4 regions of the Bifidobacterium sp. LH_450 genome follow, and region 2 is predicted to be linked to each of the others. Evidence: riboswitches for the same ligand, from Rfam matches in the RefSeq annotation. Region 2 holds a riboswitch; each other region holds the start of a gene.
What was found. A riboswitch is a leader RNA that binds a small molecule or an ion and turns the genes downstream of it on or off. The one in region 2 is predicted to bind thiamine pyrophosphate.
Positions count from the first base shown of each region.

Region 1 (4,453 bases), on a different contig from region 2:
AGCCGGTAGTCGCGCAGCTTGCCGAAATCGATGTCGCGCAGCTGCGCGTCGATGCCGATATCGGCGCCGCGCTTCATGTCGTCGATCGTGCGCGTCGCCGTCACCAGCGCCTTCGTCGGGATGCATCCGCGCAGCAGGCACGTGCCGCCGACGGTGGGGCCGGCGTCGGCGACGGCCACGGACAGCCCCAGTTCGGCCGCCCGCAGCGCGCACGAATAGCCGGCGGGACCGCCGCCGACGACCAGAAGATCGAACGAATCGCGCATCGTCGTTTCGCCTGCCATGTCACCTCGTTTGCAATCGTTGCGTCAACCGCCATGCCCTGGGCTGCGCCGGGGCTGCTCCTGCGTGCGCCGAGCCCGACGTCGCCAGGGCGGAGCGGACTGGACCTGGCCGGACCGAACCGCCCTGTGCGGCTGGGGATTTACTTCGGCCAGTGGCCGCGTTCCTTGTACTTCGGCTTGGGCAGCCTCCAGCGGCGCAGCTGGATCGCGCGGCTCCATGCATAGGAACCGGAGCGCGAGCCGCGGGCCACCGAAGCCTCGCCGAACTTGGCGACGAGCTGCTTCTTGAGCTTGTGCCACATGACGGCGACGTCGATGATGATGGCGAACAGGTAGATGTACATGATCATCATCAGGATCAGCGAGATCATCGGCGACGGCCACACGATCGTGACGAGCACGCACAGCACGAGGATGACGATCGCCACCGGGATGAAGTATTCGCCGATGTTGAAGCGGGCGTCGACATAGTCGCGGATGTATACGCGCCACGGCAGGCGCTCGGCCTTCGGCATCTTGTTGATGTCGCCGGCCTTCATCGCCTCGTATTCTTCGTTTTCCTTCGCGCGCTGCCTCGCCTTGGCGCGCTGGCGCTGTTCCTTCGTGTTCTGCGGCACCAGCGGCCGCAGGTTCTGCGCCTGCGCTTCCTTGCGCTTGGGGGTCGGCCGGCCCTTGCCGCCTTCCTTGGCCGCCGGCGCCGAAGCCGCCTCCTGCGCCTGCGTTTCCTCTTCTTTCTTGAACAAAGCCATGGTTAGCAAGCCTACGGATTGGCCTCGACGCTGGCCGCGAACGGGCGCCGGCTGCAAAACGGCTAGAATACGGGGAAGAACGGCCGCTGCGGCGACGCTGGAAGCGGCCGTGGCCATTGTGAAAATCTTGGAGGGATGCCGTGGGGCTGTCGGGAAAAGAAATCCGTACGCGGGTCGAATCTGAATTCAACGAGATTCTGAAGCTGCTGGAACGCAAGATCGCGCTCAAGTCGGTGTCGGCGGAGGGCATCGGCGGCGAGAACATGCGCCGTTCGGCGCAGTTCGTCGCCGACGCGCTGCGCGACGCCGGCGTGGAGGCTTCGGTCGTGCAGGCGAAGGGCGCCGACGGGGCGCCGGGGGCGTGGGAGGTCGTCGGCTCGACCGTCATCGATCCGGATGCGCCGACGGTGCTGCTGTACGCGCACCACGACGTGCAGCCGGTGCCGGACCCGGCCGCCTGGGACAGCGATCCGTTCGCGGCGACCGAACGCGGCGGGCGGCTCTACGGACGCGGCTCGTGCGACGACGCGGCCGGCATCGCGATCCATGTCGGCGCGCTCAAGGCGCTTGGCGACCAGCTGCGCGTCAATATCAAGGTGTTCATCGAAGGCGAGGAGGAGATGGGCTCGCCCAGCTTCATCCCGTTCATCGAGGAGCATCGCGACAAGCTCAAGGCCGACGTCATCATCGTCGCCGACTCGGGCAACTGGGCCCCGGACGTGCCGAGCCTGACGACGAGCCTGCGCGGCAACGCCACCTGCGACGTGCACGTCAAGGTGCTCGGCCACCCGGTGCATTCCGGGCAGTACGGCGGCCCGGTGCTCGACGCGAACACCGTCGCCGCGATGCTGATCGCCTCGCTGTACGACAAGGACGGCAGCCTCGCCGTGCGCGGCCTCAAGGGCGGCGAACCCATCGGCGGCCTGCAGGAGGACGTCAGCGAGGCGGACCTGCGCGCCGAGCTCGGGGTCGTGGACTCCTACCGGCTCGCCGGCACCGGCTCGCTCGCCTCGCGGCTGTGGACGAAGCCGAGCTGCACCGTCATCGGCTTCGACGCCACGCCGGTGGCGGACTCGTTCAACGTCATCTCGCCGGAGACGACGTTCCGCTTGAGCCTGCGCACCGCGCCCGACCAGAACCCGCACGCCGCGCTCGAGGCGCTGCAGGTGCACATGGAGGACCACGCGCCGTTCGGCGCCGAAGTGAAGGTGACGATGCTCGAGGAGGGCATGGGCTGGGCGATGGACCCGGATTCGGCCGTCACCAAGGACATGATGGAGGCGATGGAGGAGGCGTTCGGCACGGCGCCGGTCAACCAGGGCCAGGGCGGCTCCATTCCGTTCATCCCCGAACTCAAGCGCATCTTCCCCGACGCCGAGGTGCTCGTCACCGGCCCCGAAGACCCCAAGTCGAACGCGCACAGCCCCAACGAATCGGTCAGCGTGGACGGCCTGAAGGCCGACATCGTGGCCGAAGCGCTGCTGCTCGAGCGTCTCGGCAACCGCCCGCTGCCGGCCGAGTGACATAGTCGGGGCAGCCCCCTACGATGGGTTGCTGACACGGGAGCTGGACTATCCGGCTGAGAGGGGCTCTACGCCCCGACCGATTGAACGTGAATCCAGGCAATGCTGGCGCACGGACGTCGACGTACCCGTGCCTTGACCGCAGAACACCGACGAAAGGCACTGAACCCATCATGTCTGCAACCGCAGTTTCCTCACCCCAGGCCCACTTCAAATGGCGCGTCGTCGATATCGCCGTCGCGTCGGTCATCGGCGTCGCTTCCGCGCTGATCTACTGGGTCGTCGCCATCGCCACAGCCGCGCCGTGGAGCGCGCTCGAAGCCATCGTGCCGGGACTCGCCGGCATCATCAACGGCCTGTGGCTGTTCGCCGGCCCGCTTGCCGCCGTCATCGTGCGCAAGCCGGGCGCCGCGATCTACGCCGAAGTCGTCGCGGGCATCCTCGAAGCGCTGCTGGGCAACCAGTGGGGCGGCGTCTCGACGTTCCTCATCGCGCTCGCGCAGGGCGCCGGCGCCGAGCTCGGCTTCGCGCTGCTGCGCTACCGCAAGTGGAACCTTCCGGCGATGGCCCTGTCCGGAGCGCTCTCGGGCGTCTTCTGCTGGGGCTATTCGTTCTTCACGAACCTGCAGGCCATCAGCATCACCGGCAGCTACGGCATCGTCTATTTCCTGACGACCATCGTCTCCGGCGCGCTCGTGGCCGGCGTCGCCATGTGGTACCTGTACCGCGCGCTCGCCCGGACCGGCGCGCTCGACCGGTTCGCTTCCTGCAGGGAGGTGCGCGGCCTGGCGTAGCGGGGCTCCCCCAGATTGTTTATTTCCTTCCTTTCCGCCGGAGCGGTCCGCCGCTTCGGCGGTTTCGATACCCAGCCGAGAAAAATCTTGTTCAAAGGAAACCGAGATTCCATGCAACAGAAGGCAAGAGAGACGATGATGCCGTCCGCGGCGGAACCGGCGCCGACCCGGCCGCCGTCCGGCGGCGCGGGACGGTCGCCGCGGCGCGCAGGCGCGCCGGGGGCGGCACGGGTGCTTCCCGACGAAGGGGCGCGGCTTGAGGGACCGGCCGCGGGGCACCGTTCGCTGCGCCGCGAAAAGCGCGAACTGCGGGCGATGCCGGCGCTGCAGTTCATCGAATGGGGCTACCGGCACGCTTCGCGCGCCGAATTCGCCGTGCGCGGCCTGAACCTGTCCATCCAGCCGGGCGAGCACGTGCTGCTGCTGGGCGCGTCCGGCATCGGCAAGTCGACGATCCTCGAAGGCGCCGCGGGACTCCTGGGCGAGGATGCCGGCGAGATCGCCGAACGGCGCGAGGACGTCGGGGGCGCCTCCGTCGAAGCCGTCACCGACGCGGACGGCGGCGTGACCGAGGGGACGATCAACGTCGCCGGCATTCCCGTGCACCATGCGCAAGGCAAGATGGGGTTGGTGCTGCAGGACCCGGATGCGCAGGCGATTTTCCAGCGCATCGGCGACAACGTGGCCTTCGGCCCGGAGAACCTCGACGTGCCGCGCGGGCAGATCTGGCAGCGCGTCGACGAGGCGCTGGACGCGGTGGGGCTCGGCGGCATCCAGCTCGACCGGTCCGTCATGCACCTGTCGGGCGGCCAGATGCAGCGGCTGGCGCTGGCCGGCGCGCTGGCGATGCAGCCGGAGGTGCTGCTGCTGGACGAGCCGACCGCCAATCTCGACCCGGCCGGCGTCGTGCAGGTCGTCGGGGCGGTGCGCCGCGTGCTCGAAAGCACCGGCGCCACGATGCTGCTCGTCGAGCACCATGCCGACGACTGGATTGACCTGGTGGACCGCGTCGTCGTGCTCGGGCGCGTCGGCGGGGCGACCGCCGTCGTCGCCGACGGCACCCCCGACGCCGTGTTCGCCGACGATTCCCTCGATTTCGACGA
Region 1 covers NZ_JBKEUU010000002.1:286,282-290,734, forward strand. Annotated here, with positions in the region: gene AC1AXT_RS03730 (dihydrolipoyl dehydrogenase family protein) at 1-266, opposite strand, end outside; gene AC1AXT_RS03735 (DUF3043 domain-containing protein) at 425-1,033, opposite strand; gene AC1AXT_RS03740 (M20/M25/M40 family metallo-hydrolase) at 1,174-2,556, shown strand; TPP riboswitch at 2,583-2,691, shown strand; gene AC1AXT_RS03745 (ECF transporter S component) at 2,730-3,350, shown strand; gene AC1AXT_RS03750 (ATP-binding cassette domain-containing protein) at 3,666-4,453, shown strand, end outside.
Region 1: it holds a riboswitch for thiamine pyrophosphate, as region 2 does, so the genes downstream of both, AC1AXT_RS03745 (ECF transporter S component) here and AC1AXT_RS01330 (ABC transporter permease) in region 2, are expected to answer to the same signal.

Region 2 (4,453 bases):
GCGCTCGGCTCCATGAGCCCGGCGATGATGCGCAGCAGCGTGGACTTGCCGCAGCCAGAACGCCCGACGACCGCCACGAATTCGCCTGGATGGACGGAGAGCGAAACGTCGTGGAGCACCTCGGTGCTGCCGTACCGGGCGCCGATGCCGTCCAGCTGCGCCACCAGGGCCCCGTCGCCGGCGCTCATGCGGTGCAGTCCATCACGTAGTCGTCCAGGTCGGGGGCTTCGTCGATGAATCCGAAGTCCACGTACTGCCGGGCGAGTTCGTCGAGCATGGCGCGGCCGTCGGCGTCCACCGGCAGGATCGTCGGCACGCTGAAGCCCTTGATGACGTCCATGATGCCCTCGGAGGCGCCGAAGCCCGCATAGGCGTCGTAGATGAGCGACGGGTCCTCGGCGGCCTTGTCCGCCTCCGCCTTCAGCGATTCGTACATCTTGACGACCACTTCGGGGTGCTCGTCGGCGAATGCCTTCGAGACGATGTGGATGCTCACGTTCTTCGAACCGTACTGGTCGCCGGTCACCAGCAGCCTGGAGCCTTCGGTGGCGATGCCGGCCGCGAGGTTCTGGTCGTAGGAGGCGAGCGCGTCGATCTGGCCGGACTGGAAGGCTGCCGAGAAATCGTTCTGGCTCAGCTCGACTTCCTCGACGTCGTCGGCGCTCATGCCGGCCGCTTCCAGCGCGGCGTGCACGATATAGTCGCCGGTAGCGCCCTTCTTGTCGATGCCGATGCGCTTGCCCTTCAGATCGGCCACGGATTCGATGCCGGTGCCCGGTGCCGCCACGATGCCCTGCGAATCGCCGGTATAGTATTCGATCGCGTAGGCTACCCACGGCACTTCCTCGGCCGCCAGCTTGATGAAGTGGCCGGTGCCGGTGCTGGTCGTATCCGCGTTGCCGGACAGCACGGCCTGCTGCGCTTCGGAGGGCACGTTGAACGGCCCGGAGAATTCGGCGGCATACGGCGCCATCGTATCCTTGACGAAATCCTCGTCCTTGAGCGTGGTCAGGTAGTTGGCCGTCGACAGGTAGGCTACGCGTATCGTGGCCTGTTCTCCGGAGCCGTCCGCGTTGGCTGCGCCGCATCCGGCGCTTGCCGCGATGGCGAGGCAGGCGGCGGCCGCCGCGACGGCCTTGGCAGCCGCGCGCTGCAGCCCTGTGGTTCTGGCAATGGTCATGGTTGTTCCTTGCGTTCGATGGGTCATTGGATTGATGGGGGTTGGATTGATTGGGGATGCTTGCGCCGGCCCCGATGGCGTCCTGACGCCGGCGCGGCCTATGGCGCGCTAGCGGCGCCAGGGCATCGCCGCCTTGGACAGCAGGTTGACCAGCGCTTCCGAAAGGAGCCCAAGCACGGCGTAGACCGCGATGCACAGCACCATCTGGTCGGTGCGGGAGAATTGCTGGGCCCGCGAGAGGATGTAGCCCAGTCCCGTAGAGGCATTGACGGTTTCGCAGCTGGCCAGCGCGATCCACGCCACGACCGTTGCGAAGCGCAGGCCGGTCATCAGCCCGGGCAGCGCCCCCGGCAGGAGCACCTTGCGCAGCGTCTGCATGCGGGTCAGGCCGTAGGCGCGCGCCAGCTCCATCAGCTTCGGGTCGATGCCGCGGATGGCGTCGCGCAGGTTGACGTAGATCAGGCCGAATGCGCCGATGGCGATCAGCGTGACCTTCATCGTCTCGCCGATGCCGAGCAGGATGATCAGCAGCGGCGTCAGCGCCGGGAAGGGAATGGAGCGCAGCATATGCACCGGCTTGTCGGCGATGGCGTATCCCAGCGACGACGAGCAGGTCAGCGCGGCCAGGGCGATGGCGGCCACCAGCCCGGCGCCCAGGCCGAGCCCTACGCGCGCAAGGCTGGTGGCGAGCGAGGGCAGCAGGATGCCTTCGGCCTGGAGGTCGGCGCCGGCGGCCACGACCTGCGCGGGGGAGGGCAGGAACGAGCCGCCATTGCGGGTGGCCCACGCCCACAGCGCGATAAGCAGCGCAATCGAGCACCATGGCAGCGCGGCGTGCGCAGCCACGCTCCATCGGCGTCTGGCGGATGGCGCCCGCTGCGCAGGCGCGTCGGAATCGCCGGAATGCGCAGTGCTGCGCGCCGGCAATGAAACGTCGGACATGACATTCCCTTCGATAGTGCTGGCTATATCAGGTTCGACGGGTATGATCTCAGCCTTCCGGCCCCGCTTCGGCGCCCAGTCGACGGATGCGCGAGCGTTTTTAAGGGGAAATCGAAGGCACCCCGTGCCACAAGCAGCCACAGTAGGGCATGGGGGCGTCAGGCAACGGTGCGCATTCCGCAATGCGGAAAGGCCGCCGAGGCATTTGTGAGCGCGCACGGCAACGGCCGCCTGCAGGTGCGTCATCGTCCAATAAGCGCACTACGCTTGGCCTTGTCATCACAACCTACACATAAAGGAGCAGTTGTGGCAGCAATTGAAAGCGTGTATGCACGCCAGATTCTTGATTCCCGCGGCAACCCGACCGTCGAGGTCGTTCTCGACTGCGAAGACGGCGCCCGTGGCCTGGGCCTCGTGCCGTCCGGTGCTTCGACCGGCGAGGCGGAAGCCTGGGAGCGTCGCGATGGCGACAAGTCCGTCTACCTCGGCAAGGGCGTCCTGAACGCCGTCAAGGCCGTCAACGAAGAGATCGCGCCGAAGATCATTGGCATGGACGCCACTGACCAGCGCGCCCTCGACGACCTGATGATCGAGCTCGACGGCACCCCGAACAAGGACCGTCTGGGCGCGAACGCCATCCTCGGCGTCTCGCTGGCCGCGCTCTATGCCGCCGCCCAGTCCGCCGAGCTGCCGCTGTACCGCTACATCGGCGGCACCAACGGCCACATCCTGCCGGTTCCGAACATGAACATCATGAACGGCGGCGCCCACGCCGACTTCGCCACCGATATCCAGGAGTACATGATCTCCCCGTACGGCTTCGACACCTACTCCGAGGCCCTGCAGGCCGGCGTCGAGGTCTACCACACGCTGAAGAACGTCCTGAAGAAGGAAGGCCTGGCCACCGGGCTGGGCGACGAGGGCGGCTTCGCGCCGAAGATGAAGACCAACGAGGACTCGCTCAAGTACATCATGGACGCCATCTCCGCCGCCGGCTACGAGCCGGGCAAGCAGATCGGCATCGCCCTTGACGTCGCTTCCTCCGAGTTCTACAACAAGGAGACCGGCAAGTACCGCTTCGACGGCGAAGACCGCGACGCCGAATACATGCTCGACTTCTACGAGAAGCTCGTCGACGAGTTCCCGATCGTCTCCATCGAGGATCCGTTCCAGGAAGAAGGCTGGGAAGACTGGGCCAAGATCACCAAGGCCCTCGGCGACCGCCTGCAGTTCGTCGGCGACGACCTGTTCGTCACCAACCCGGTGCGCCTGAAGAAGGGCATCGACATGGGCGCCGGCAACTCGCTGCTCGTCAAGCTCAACCAGATCGGCACCGTTTCCGAAACGCTCGACGCCATCGAGCTGGCCACGAAGAACGGCTTCACCTCCATGGTGTCCCACCGTTCCGGCGAAACCCCGGACACGACGATCTCCGACCTCGCCGTCGCCAAGAACACCGGCCAGATCAAGACCGGCGCCCCGGCCCGCGGCGAGCGCATCGCCAAGTACAACCGCCTGCTCGAGATCGAGGAAGAGCTTGGCTCGACCGCCGAGTACGCCGGCTACAACGCCTTCAAGGCCTGCAAGAAGTACATGTGATAGACATCGCGCGGCCGTAGCATCGCTGCAGCGCCGCGCGTGAGCCACTAGCTTCTCCCGCCGCTTCCGCAAGTCGAAAGCGGCGGGTATTTTTTGTGCTATGACATCTCGCCCACGTCCGAAGCAGCAAGCCCCGGTGAAGAAAGCCAAGGGCGGCGGCGGTCCCGTCGCCTTCTTCGTGGCGCTGTTCATCATCGCGCTGGGCGCCATACAGCTGATTTCGACGTTCCATACCTACGCGCTGAATCTAGCCGAGCTCAATGCGCTGAAGAAGCAGGAAGCGTCCCTGATAGCGCAAAAGCAGGAACTGGAAAACAACATCGAACGCTGGGACGACGATGCGTATGTCATCGCGCAGGCCAGGGAACGCCTCGGCTTCGTGTTTTCCGGCGAGACGCCGATCAAGGTCGAGCATCCCGAAGCGGTCACCGGCGAGACGTCTGCCGATGCGCAGGAGCAGGGCGCTTCGGATTCCGAATCGACGCTGCCCTGGTACAGCGAGCTTGCCTATTCGCTGAGGGAAGCCGATACGCACAAGAGCGCCGAAAGCTCGCAGGGCGAAGCGGGGCAGGCGTCTTCCGGCGCGTCCGCCAGCCCGTCCGGCTCGTCCGATCCGTCTGCGGACTCCGGCGAGTAAGGCACCGCTGCAAGCGGCGTGCGTCCCCTTTTTTTTTCTATACAAGATTGGAATGATTTCGTGGTTGCTTCATTCAACGCCGCGGCCCTGCTGGA
Region 2 covers NZ_JBKEUU010000001.1:281,516-285,968, reverse strand. Annotated here, with positions in the region: gene AC1AXT_RS01340 (ABC transporter ATP-binding protein) at 1-188, opposite strand, end outside; gene AC1AXT_RS01335 (ABC transporter substrate-binding protein) at 185-1,180, opposite strand; gene AC1AXT_RS01330 (ABC transporter permease) at 1,289-2,122, opposite strand; TPP riboswitch at 2,110-2,257, opposite strand; gene eno (phosphopyruvate hydratase) at 2,429-3,721, shown strand; gene AC1AXT_RS01320 (FtsB family cell division protein) at 3,822-4,358, shown strand.

Region 3 (4,453 bases), 260 kb from region 2:
GTCGTCGGCAATCAGCTTCGCGCCGCTGGTGGCGACCATCACTGGGTCGACGACGATGTTCGTCGCGCCTACCCGCGCCAGTTCGTGCGCAATCGCCTCGATGGCGGCGGCCGACGACACCATGCCGATCTTCACGGCCGCCGGCGGGATGTCGGCGAACACCGATTCGATCTGCGCGGCGATGACGTCGGGGGAGATTTCCTCCACCGCCTGCACGCCGGTCGTGTTCTGCGCGGTAACGGCGGTGACGGCGCATTCGGCGAAGCAGCCGAGCGCCATGATCGTCTTCATGTCGGCCGGCACGCCGGCGCCGCCCGACGAGTCGGTTCCGGCGACCGTCAGCACCGCCGGCAGCGTTTCGCGCATCGCGTTCGCCGCATGGCGGTGCGTCCCCTCGCCGCGCCGCGACCGCCATGCCTCGACCAGTTCCCGGGTGGCCTGCGCCGGGTCGTCGGCGGCCGAGATCGCCGACACGACGAACCAGCCGTCGGCCTGCGTTCCGGCGAGCATCGGGATGTCGGCGGCCTTGACGCCGCCGCCGACCGTCACCGGGTAGCGGCTCGCCGCGCACAGCGCGTCGATCGCCGCCGCGTCCAGCGTGCCGTCGCCGCTGTCGCCCGGCAGCCTGCAGTCCGGCTTCGTGGCCGTCAGATGCACCGGCCCGGCGCCCAGATAGTCGATGGTGCCTTCCGGCAGCGCATTGGCAGCCTTGACCTGCTCCAGCGTCTTGGCCGACAGGCCGACGATCGCCGCCGGCCCGAGCAGCCGCCGCGCGGCCACCGGGTCGAGGTCGCTCTGCCCGATGTGCACGCCGTCGACCTTGATGCCTTCGCGCCGCGCCTGCCACGCTGCGTCGACGCGGTCGTCGATGACGAACGCCACCCGCTGCGCTAGGCCGTGCGCCGCGATGACGTCGGCGATGCGGCGCGCCATCGCGACGATGTCGCCGGCGTCCCCCGGCTTGACGCGCAGCTGGATGAACGTCGCGCCCCCGGCCAGCGCCGCGCTGACGACCTGCGCGACGTCGCGGCCGGCGCAGTCCTGCGGCCCGACGACGAAATAGCACCCCAGATCGAACGACTGGCGCATTGAATCGAATGGAATGTCCACGGTCTCCTCCGTCCCTTCCTTGCGTTCGCTATCCAAGATTCCTTGCCTCGCGAAATCCCTTATCCTGCGAATCCGCTGCCTTGCGAAAATTCCCCGGCTTTCCGGCGTTGCCGCCCCTCACCGCACGCATTCGTCGGCCAGCGGGGCGGCGGCGATCTGTTCCGGCGAGGTATTCCACAGCCGGTCGAGGAACGCCGTCTGGAACGAGCCCGGGCCGGTCGCCTCCTTTGCCGCCTCTTCGGACGCCACGTTGTACAGCATCGACGCGCCCAGCGCGGCGACCAGCGGGTCGGCGACGCACAGGTAGGTCGCCACGACGCCGCCGAGCGAGCAGCCGGCGCCGGTGATCTTGGTCATCATTTCGCTGCCGCCGGCCAGCCGCAGCGTCCGCTCGCCGTCGGTGACCAGGTCGGCCGCCCCGGAAACGGCGACCGCCGCGGCCCCGTCCGGCGAGCCGTCGCGCAGGAACCGCGCCAGCGCGACGGCGGCCTGCGCCGCGTCGTCGACGTCGTCGGCGGCCTCGACCCCGGCGAGCTGCGAAGAGCGTTCCGGCACGTCGAGTTCCCACATGTTCGCCAGCGTGATGATTTCGGAAGCGTTGCCGCGCACGATCGTCGGCGGCGTCGCCTTCATCGCCTTCAGGATCGCCGTGCGGTCGGCGCCGATGCCGGCGGCCACCGGGTCAAGCACCCACTTGCGCCCGTTGTCGGCGAAATCGCGGCAGATTTCGCCCAGCGCCTCGCGATAGCTGGGCAGCAGCGTGCCGACATTGACGTACGTCGCGCCGCATACGGCCGCCGTGTCGATGATGTCGGACGGCAGGAAGCTCATGGCCGCCGTGCCGCCCGCCGCCAGCTGGGCGTTGGCAACGAGATTGATCGTCACGAAATTGGTGAAGCTCTGCGCCAGCGGCGTCGTGGCGCGCACGTCGGTCGCGGCCTGGCGCACCGCGCCGCGCAGCGGATCGGCAGAAGGGACGGTGGTAAAGGAATATTCGGCATTCTGGGCCATGGTCGTGCTCCCTACACTGGTTCTAGCCAACAGGTTCGAAGGGTCGGGCTTGCAGCCCTCTCAGCCCCGGCGGGGCACCCCTGCATACGCGTTCAATGTAGTGTATGCAGCGGACGGTAAGGTTATTTTGTCTAAAACCCCAAACCGTTCAAACCAGAAGGTGCATTGTGGCTGTATCCAAACTCGATGAAGTGGTCTCCCTCGCCAAGCGTCGCGGGTTCGTGTTCCCCGCCGGCGAGATCTACGGCGGAACGCGTTCCGCCTGGGACTACGGTCCGCTCGGCGTGGCGCTGAAGGACAACATCAAGCGTGAATGGTGGCGTTCGATGGTCGTCACCCGCGCCGACGTCGTCGGCGTCGACACGTCGATCATCCTGCCGTCCGCCGTGTGGGTCGCCTCGGGCCACGTGTCGGTGTTCAACGACCCGCTCGTCGAATGCCTCAGCTGCCACAAGCGCAACCGCGAGGACAAGCTCGTCGAGTCGTACGCCGAGAAGCACGGCGACAAGCTGCCGGAGAACGGCCTCAAGGACATCGTGTGCCCCAACTGCGGCAACCGCGGCAACTGGACGGAGCCGCGCGACTTCAACATGATGCTGCGCACGAACCTCGGGCCCGTCGAGGACGAGAACTCGCTGCACTACCTGCGTCCGGAAACCGCGCAGGGCATCTTCGTCGACTTCAAGAACGTCATGACGTCGGCGCGCATGAAGCCGCCGTTCGGCATCGCCAACACCGGCAAGAGCTTCCGCAACGAGATCACGCCGGGCAACTTCATCTTCCGTACCCGCGAGTTCGAGCAGATGGAGATGGAGTTCTTCGTCGAGCCCGGCCAGGACGAGGCATGGCACCAGTACTGGATCGACGCGCGCACGCAGTGGTACCTCGACCTGGGCATCAAGCCGGAGAACCTGCGCCACTACGAGCATCCGAAGGAGAAGCTCGCGCACTACTCGAAGCGCACCGTCGACATCGAGTACAAGTTCGGCTTCCAGGGCTCCGACTGGGGCGAGCTCGAAGGCGTCGCCAACCGCACCGACTTCGACCTGTCCGCGCACGCCAAGCACTCCGGCGAGGACCTGAGCTACTTCAACCAGGCCACCGGCGAGAAGTACGTGCCGTACGTCATCGAGCCGGCTGCGGGCCTTTCCCGCTCCCTCATGGCCTTCCTCGTGGACGCGTACGACGTCGACGAGGCCCCGAACACGAAGGGCGGCGTCGACAAGCGCACCGTCCTGCGTCTCGACCCGCGCCTGGCCCCGTACAAGGCCGCCGTGCTGCCGCTGAGCAAGAAGCCGGAACTGGCGACGATCGCCCAGAACCTGGCCGCCGACCTGCGCCTGAACGACTGGATGGTGGACTACGACGAGGCCGGCGCCATCGGCCGCCGCTACCGCCGCCAGGACGAAATCGGCACCCCGCTGGCCATCACCGTCGACTTCGACACCATCGACGACCAGGCCGTCACGATCCGCGAACGCGACACGATGGCTCAGGAGCGCGTCGCGCTCGACAAGGTCGCCGACTACGTGCGCGCCCGCATCGAGGACAAGCGCGTGCGCGTGCCGCAAAAGCCGGTCGAGCTGGGCGGCGAGGCATGGGCCGATTCGGTGAAGATCGCCGAAGCGGGCGGCCTGTACTGATCGGCCGCCATGGGGCTTCCGGCCGCGCGGCCGGGAGCCCCATGGCCTGGTGAATCTTTGGCAATCTTCAATATCTTCGATTTCGACCACTGAAAGGAACGACGTGAGTTCGAAGCAGCCCCTGACGGTGCTGGATGAACATGAGGAAACGACGTGGCTGGACCCCCGCGCCGTCGATCCGGCGAAAGCGCGCGGCGCCGCGCACTCTCCGGCGCAGGACGTGGCCGACGCCTCCGGGCTGCTTGAACCCGTCCAGCTGGGCAATCTCGTCGTCAAGACCCCGGTCATCCTTTCCCCGATGGCCGGCGTGACGAACTGGCCGTTCCGCGTGCTGTGCGAAAGCTATGGCCCCGACGGCCTGTACGTCGCCGAAATGGTGACGGCGCGGGCGCTGGTCGCCCGCAACCCCAAGGCGCTGCGGCTGTGCCGGTTCGCGCCGCAGGAGAAGATCCGCTCGCTGCAGCTGTACGGCGTCAACCCCTCGATCGTCGAGCAGGCGGCGAAGATCGTCGTCGACGAGAACCTGGCCGACCACGTCGACCTCAACTTCGGGTGCCCGGTGCCGAAGGTCACGCGCCGGGGCGGCGGCTCCGCGCTGCCGTGGAAGACGGACCTGTTCGCCGAAGTCGTCTCGCGCGTCGTCAAGGCGTGCGAACCGGCCGGCATTCCGGTGACGGCGAAGATCCGCG
Region 3 covers NZ_JBKEUU010000001.1:537,805-542,257, reverse strand. Annotated here, with positions in the region: gene thiD (bifunctional hydroxymethylpyrimidine kinase/phosphomethylpyrimidine kinase) at 1-366, opposite strand, end outside; partial or broken gene AC1AXT_RS02335 (thiamine phosphate synthase) at 475-1,089, opposite strand; gene thiM (hydroxyethylthiazole kinase) at 1,228-2,121, opposite strand; TPP riboswitch at 2,113-2,213, opposite strand; gene AC1AXT_RS02325 (glycine--tRNA ligase) at 2,289-3,764, shown strand; gene dusB (tRNA dihydrouridine synthase DusB) at 3,868-4,453, shown strand, end outside.
Region 3: it holds a riboswitch for thiamine pyrophosphate, as region 2 does, so the genes downstream of both, thiM (hydroxyethylthiazole kinase) here and AC1AXT_RS01330 (ABC transporter permease) in region 2, are expected to answer to the same signal.

Region 4 (4,453 bases), on a different contig from region 2:
CTTCGGCCTGAAATGCCGCCACGCGTTCTACGAGGCCGCCGTCTACAAGAAGATCCGCACGATCTTCGGCCCGAACGCCGACTTCGCGATCACCGGCGGCGCGCCGATGGACCCGGAGCTCTCCCACTTCTTCAGCGGCATCGGCGTTCCGCTGTACGAAGGCTACGGCATGACTGAAACGAGCGGCCCGGTGTCGGTGAACCTGCCCGAAGGCAACAAGATCGGCACCCTCGGCCAGCCGCTCAACGGCACGACGGTGGGCATCGCCGACGACGGCGAGCTGCTGTTCAAGGGCGAAAGCATCTGCATGGGCTACCACAACCAGCCGGAGGTGACGGCCGAGCAGATCACCGACGGATGGCTGCATACCGGTGACCTTGGCGACATCGACGACGAAGGCTACATCACGATCACCGGCCGCAAGAAGGACCTGATCATCACCGCGGGCGGCAAGAACGTTTCGCCGTCCGCGCTGGAAACGACGGTGATGACGTCGCCGGTCGTCTCGCAGTGCCTGGTCATCGGCGACCGCAAGCCGTTCGTCGCCGCCCTGGTCACGCTCGATCTGGAAGACGGCAATGCTTGGCTGCAGTCGCGCGGCGCCGCGCCGGCAGCCAATCTCGAGGAGATGGCGAAGAACCCGATCGTGCACGCCGAAGTCGAGCGCATCATCAACAAGGCGAACGAAGGCGTTTCGCGAGCCGAGTCGATCCGCAAGTTCGAGATCCTGCCCGAGCAGTTCACCGAGGAAAACGGCATGCTCACCGCCTCCCTCAAGACGCGCCGCAAGCAGATCACCGACCATTACAAGAAGCTCATCGACACCGTCATCTACGTGCCGCGCAAGAAGCAGGCCTGACGTTCCCGGCGAAATCCGCCATACAGGGCGTTGATTGACCGGCAATGCAAAGTGCGGGGTTCCTTCCTCCGGAAGGGCTCCGCACTTGCCGTTTGGCGGCATCGACGGTATCGGGCAGTATGGGGGCTGCATGCTTTCCTGTGAAAAGGATTGGAACACGCTGGCGTTACTCGGTTGAAGGAATCGCTTACGCGGGAACCCAAACCCCCGTATATTGAAGGCGTAGGGAGAGCGAAGGCGGTTGGGGAACCGCTGAGCTGGAAGGGCCGAGGAAAGCGCTGCGTTGGGATGACGCAGCCACGGCATGGCAGGGGGATCCACATGTTGAGCGTTGCAGTCGTAGTCATAGTATTCGCGTTCGCGGGACTGTTCGTCTTCACGGCGGACCGGGCGTCGTGGGCGCCCGAGAAGGACGCCGAGAAGGTGCCGGTGCCGGCTGAAGGCGATTCCGCGGAATCTCGGCTAGGGAACCGGTAGGGTAGTCGTATGAAGATGAGCGAACAGGAGTTCGAACGCACCGTGACGGAAGCGGTGGCGGCGCTGCCGGACAAGTTCAAGAAGGCGCTGAGCAACATCGCGATCACCGTGGCCGACGAACCGACCCGGCAGGAGCTGAGCAGCGTCGGATGCACGCAGGGCGGCGAATTGCTGGGGCTGTACCAGGGCATTCCGATTACGCAGCGCACGACGTCGTATGCCGGAGTGCTGCCGGACAAGATCACGATCTACAAGGGGCCGCACGAACGCGTCTGCCATACCCACGCCGAAATGGTCAAGCAGATCCAGAAGACGGTGCTGCACGAACTCGGCCACTACTTCGGGTTCGACGACGCGTACCTGCACAGCCACGGATACTGAGCCGCCCTGTATTGCCGCCTTTATTCAATCGTGGCGCCGAAAGGCCACAGCGCCAGCTTCGCCATCTTGAACGACTGCAGGCCGAACGGGATGCCGACGATCGTGACGCAGTTGACCACGCCGGCGGCGACGTAGCCGATCGCCATCCACAGGCCGGCCAGGACGACCCAGACGATGTTGAGGATCAGCGAGCCGACCCCGCCGCCGTACTGCACGGACTTGCCGAACGGCGTGAGCGTGAGGCCGGCCATTTTGAATGCCTGCACGCCCAGCGGAATGCCGACGATCGTGATGCACAGCACTACGCCGATGACCGCCCATCCGAACGCCAGCTCCAGGCCGCCGAACACCAGCCAGATGATGTTTGCCAGAAGTCTCATGCCATCCAAGTGTAGGGGATTGGGGCGTGCGCGGCGTGGAGGCGGCGTGGAGATTGCCGGAAGGAATCGTCGCCGCGTTCTGGTTGGATGAAACGGACAGACACAGGGGAACCAGGCCGGCGACGTCGCAGGACGCTGCCGGAGCGGTTGAGAAAGGCCTGGCGGCCTGACCCTTCGAACCTGAAATGGCCAATACCAGCGTAGGGAGTGCTCCGATGACGCATGCTTTGATGACGTACGATGAATCCAAGCCGACGATGCCTGGCAATCTGCCGCCGTTTGCGGCGACGCTGCGGCAGGCGGCGGATACGGTGTGGGAGGAAGGCTACCGGCAGCCGTTCCTGCGCGAACTGGGCGCCGGCACGCTGGAACGCGACCGGTTCGCGTTCTACATGACGCAGGATTCCCTCTACCTCAACGACTACGCGAAGGTCCACGCGCTGGCGCTCGCCAAGACGGACGATCCACAGATCATGCAGTTCATGGCGAAGGTGCAGAACGACGTGTTCCACGTCGAGACGTCGCTGCACCGCTCGTTCCTCGCGTCCTTCGGCATCACGCCGGAAACGCTGGCCCAGTCGCGCCAGTCGGCGTTCGCGCGGGCGTACACCTCCAACATGCTCGCCATCGCCTACGGCGGCGACATCCTCGACGTGATGGTGGCGGTGCTGCCGTGCGCATGGGTGTATGCCGACTACGGCCAGCGGCTTGCCGAAGAGTTCGCCGGCACGCTGGAAACCAACCCGTACCGGCCATGGATCGACATGTACAGCACCGGTTCGTTCTGGTCCGGCGCGCAGTGGCTGATCGACCATATCGAGCCGATGGCGCAGGAAGCCGGCGAAGACAAGCGGCGGGAACTGACCGACCTCTTCGTCGACGGCGTGGAGAACGAATACATGTTCTGGGACAGCGCCTACCGCAGGCAGATGTCCTGGAAGCCCGGCTGGGAGCGGTAGGGCGCGGCGCTCCCAGCCGGCCGGGGCGCCCCTGGGAAACCGTCAGCTGTCCCACGGGAAGCGGACAGGACTAGTCGCGCACGAGGGCGATATGCTCGATGTCGGTGCGGCGGGAGCGGCGGAACAGCACGAAGCGGTTGCCGATGACCTGCACCACTTCGGCGCCCAGCGCCTCGGCGAGGCCCTGCGCCGCATCCTTGGCGTCCAGGCCCGATCCGTCGAGCACGGCGCACTTGATGAGCTCGCGCTTCTCGATCGTTTCGTCGGCCTGCGCGATGGCCGTGTCGCTCAGGTCGTTCTTGCCGATCTGGACGAGCGGGTTGAGGTGGTTGGCCAGCGTACGCAGCTGCTTGATCTGCTTCTTCGAAAGCGATGCCATGGGTTGCCTTTCCTGTGGTTCGTACATCTTGTTCCTGAAAATCTTGTTTCTCTCGCCGGGGATTGCGCAAACGGCGCCCGCGGAGCGTTGCCCGGCAAAGCCGGTTGCCATCGTACCGGCGGCGCCGGAACAAGGCAACCGGCGGCAAAGGAAAACGCCCGCGGCGCATACGTTCTGCGCACGGCGGGCGTTTCGTTCGATTCAAAGGCCTTCGCGACGGACGATGAAAGGGGTGGGGAATGAGTCCGGCACGCAGGCGCAAAGGACCGAAGCGTTACAGGGAAGGCTAGAAGTCGATGTGGCTCGGGTCGGCGCCATTGCGCACGCCGGTGCCGATGGCATCGATGGCCTTCATATCCTCGGGGGAAAGCTCGAAGTCGAACACGTCGAAGTTCTGCTCGATGCGCGCGGCGTGGCGCGAGCGCGGCAGCGGGATGACGTCGCGCTGGATCTGCCAGCGCAGCGCGGCTTGCGCCGGCGACTTGCCGTACTTCGTGCCGATCTCGATCAGCACCGGGTTGTCGAGCACCTTCGCGGCGCTGTCCTGGCCGCCCAGCGGCTGGTACGCCTCGACGACGACGCCCTTGGACTGGCAGAACCTCACCAGGTCGGTGTTCTGGAACTGCGGCGACGACTCGAACTGGTCGACGGCCGGGACGACGCCGCCCATCGACAGGACCGCCTCCATGTTCTCGCGCTCGAAGTTGCTCACGCCGATGGCGCGTACCAGGCCGTCCTCGTACAGCGACTGCATGTCTTCCCAGGCACGCTGCCAGCCTTCGACCGGCCAGTGGATGAGGTAGAGGTCGACGTAGTCCATCTTCAGGTCGTCGAGGCTCTTGCGCAGCGCGTCCTTGACGCGGCCCTTGCGGATGTCGGTGTTCCACGCCTTCGTGGTGATGAACAGCTCGTTGCGGGCGATGCCGCTCGAGGCGACGGCGGCGCCCACCGATTCCTCGTTGCCGTAGACGGTGGCGGTGTCCAGCAGCCGGTAGCCGGTTTCGAGCGCCGTGGAGAC
Region 4 covers NZ_JBKEUU010000002.1:257,816-262,268, forward strand. Annotated here, with positions in the region: gene AC1AXT_RS03630 (AMP-dependent synthetase/ligase) at 1-859, shown strand, start outside; gene AC1AXT_RS03635 (hypothetical protein) at 1,181-1,336, shown strand; gene AC1AXT_RS03640 (metallopeptidase family protein) at 1,346-1,717, shown strand; gene AC1AXT_RS03645 (YccF domain-containing protein) at 1,738-2,097, opposite strand; TPP riboswitch at 2,192-2,321, shown strand; gene tenA (thiaminase II) at 2,313-3,056, shown strand; gene AC1AXT_RS03655 (YhbY family RNA-binding protein) at 3,127-3,435, opposite strand; gene AC1AXT_RS03660 (aldo/keto reductase) at 3,722-4,453, opposite strand, start outside.
Region 4: it holds a riboswitch for thiamine pyrophosphate, as region 2 does, so the genes downstream of both, tenA (thiaminase II) here and AC1AXT_RS01330 (ABC transporter permease) in region 2, are expected to answer to the same signal.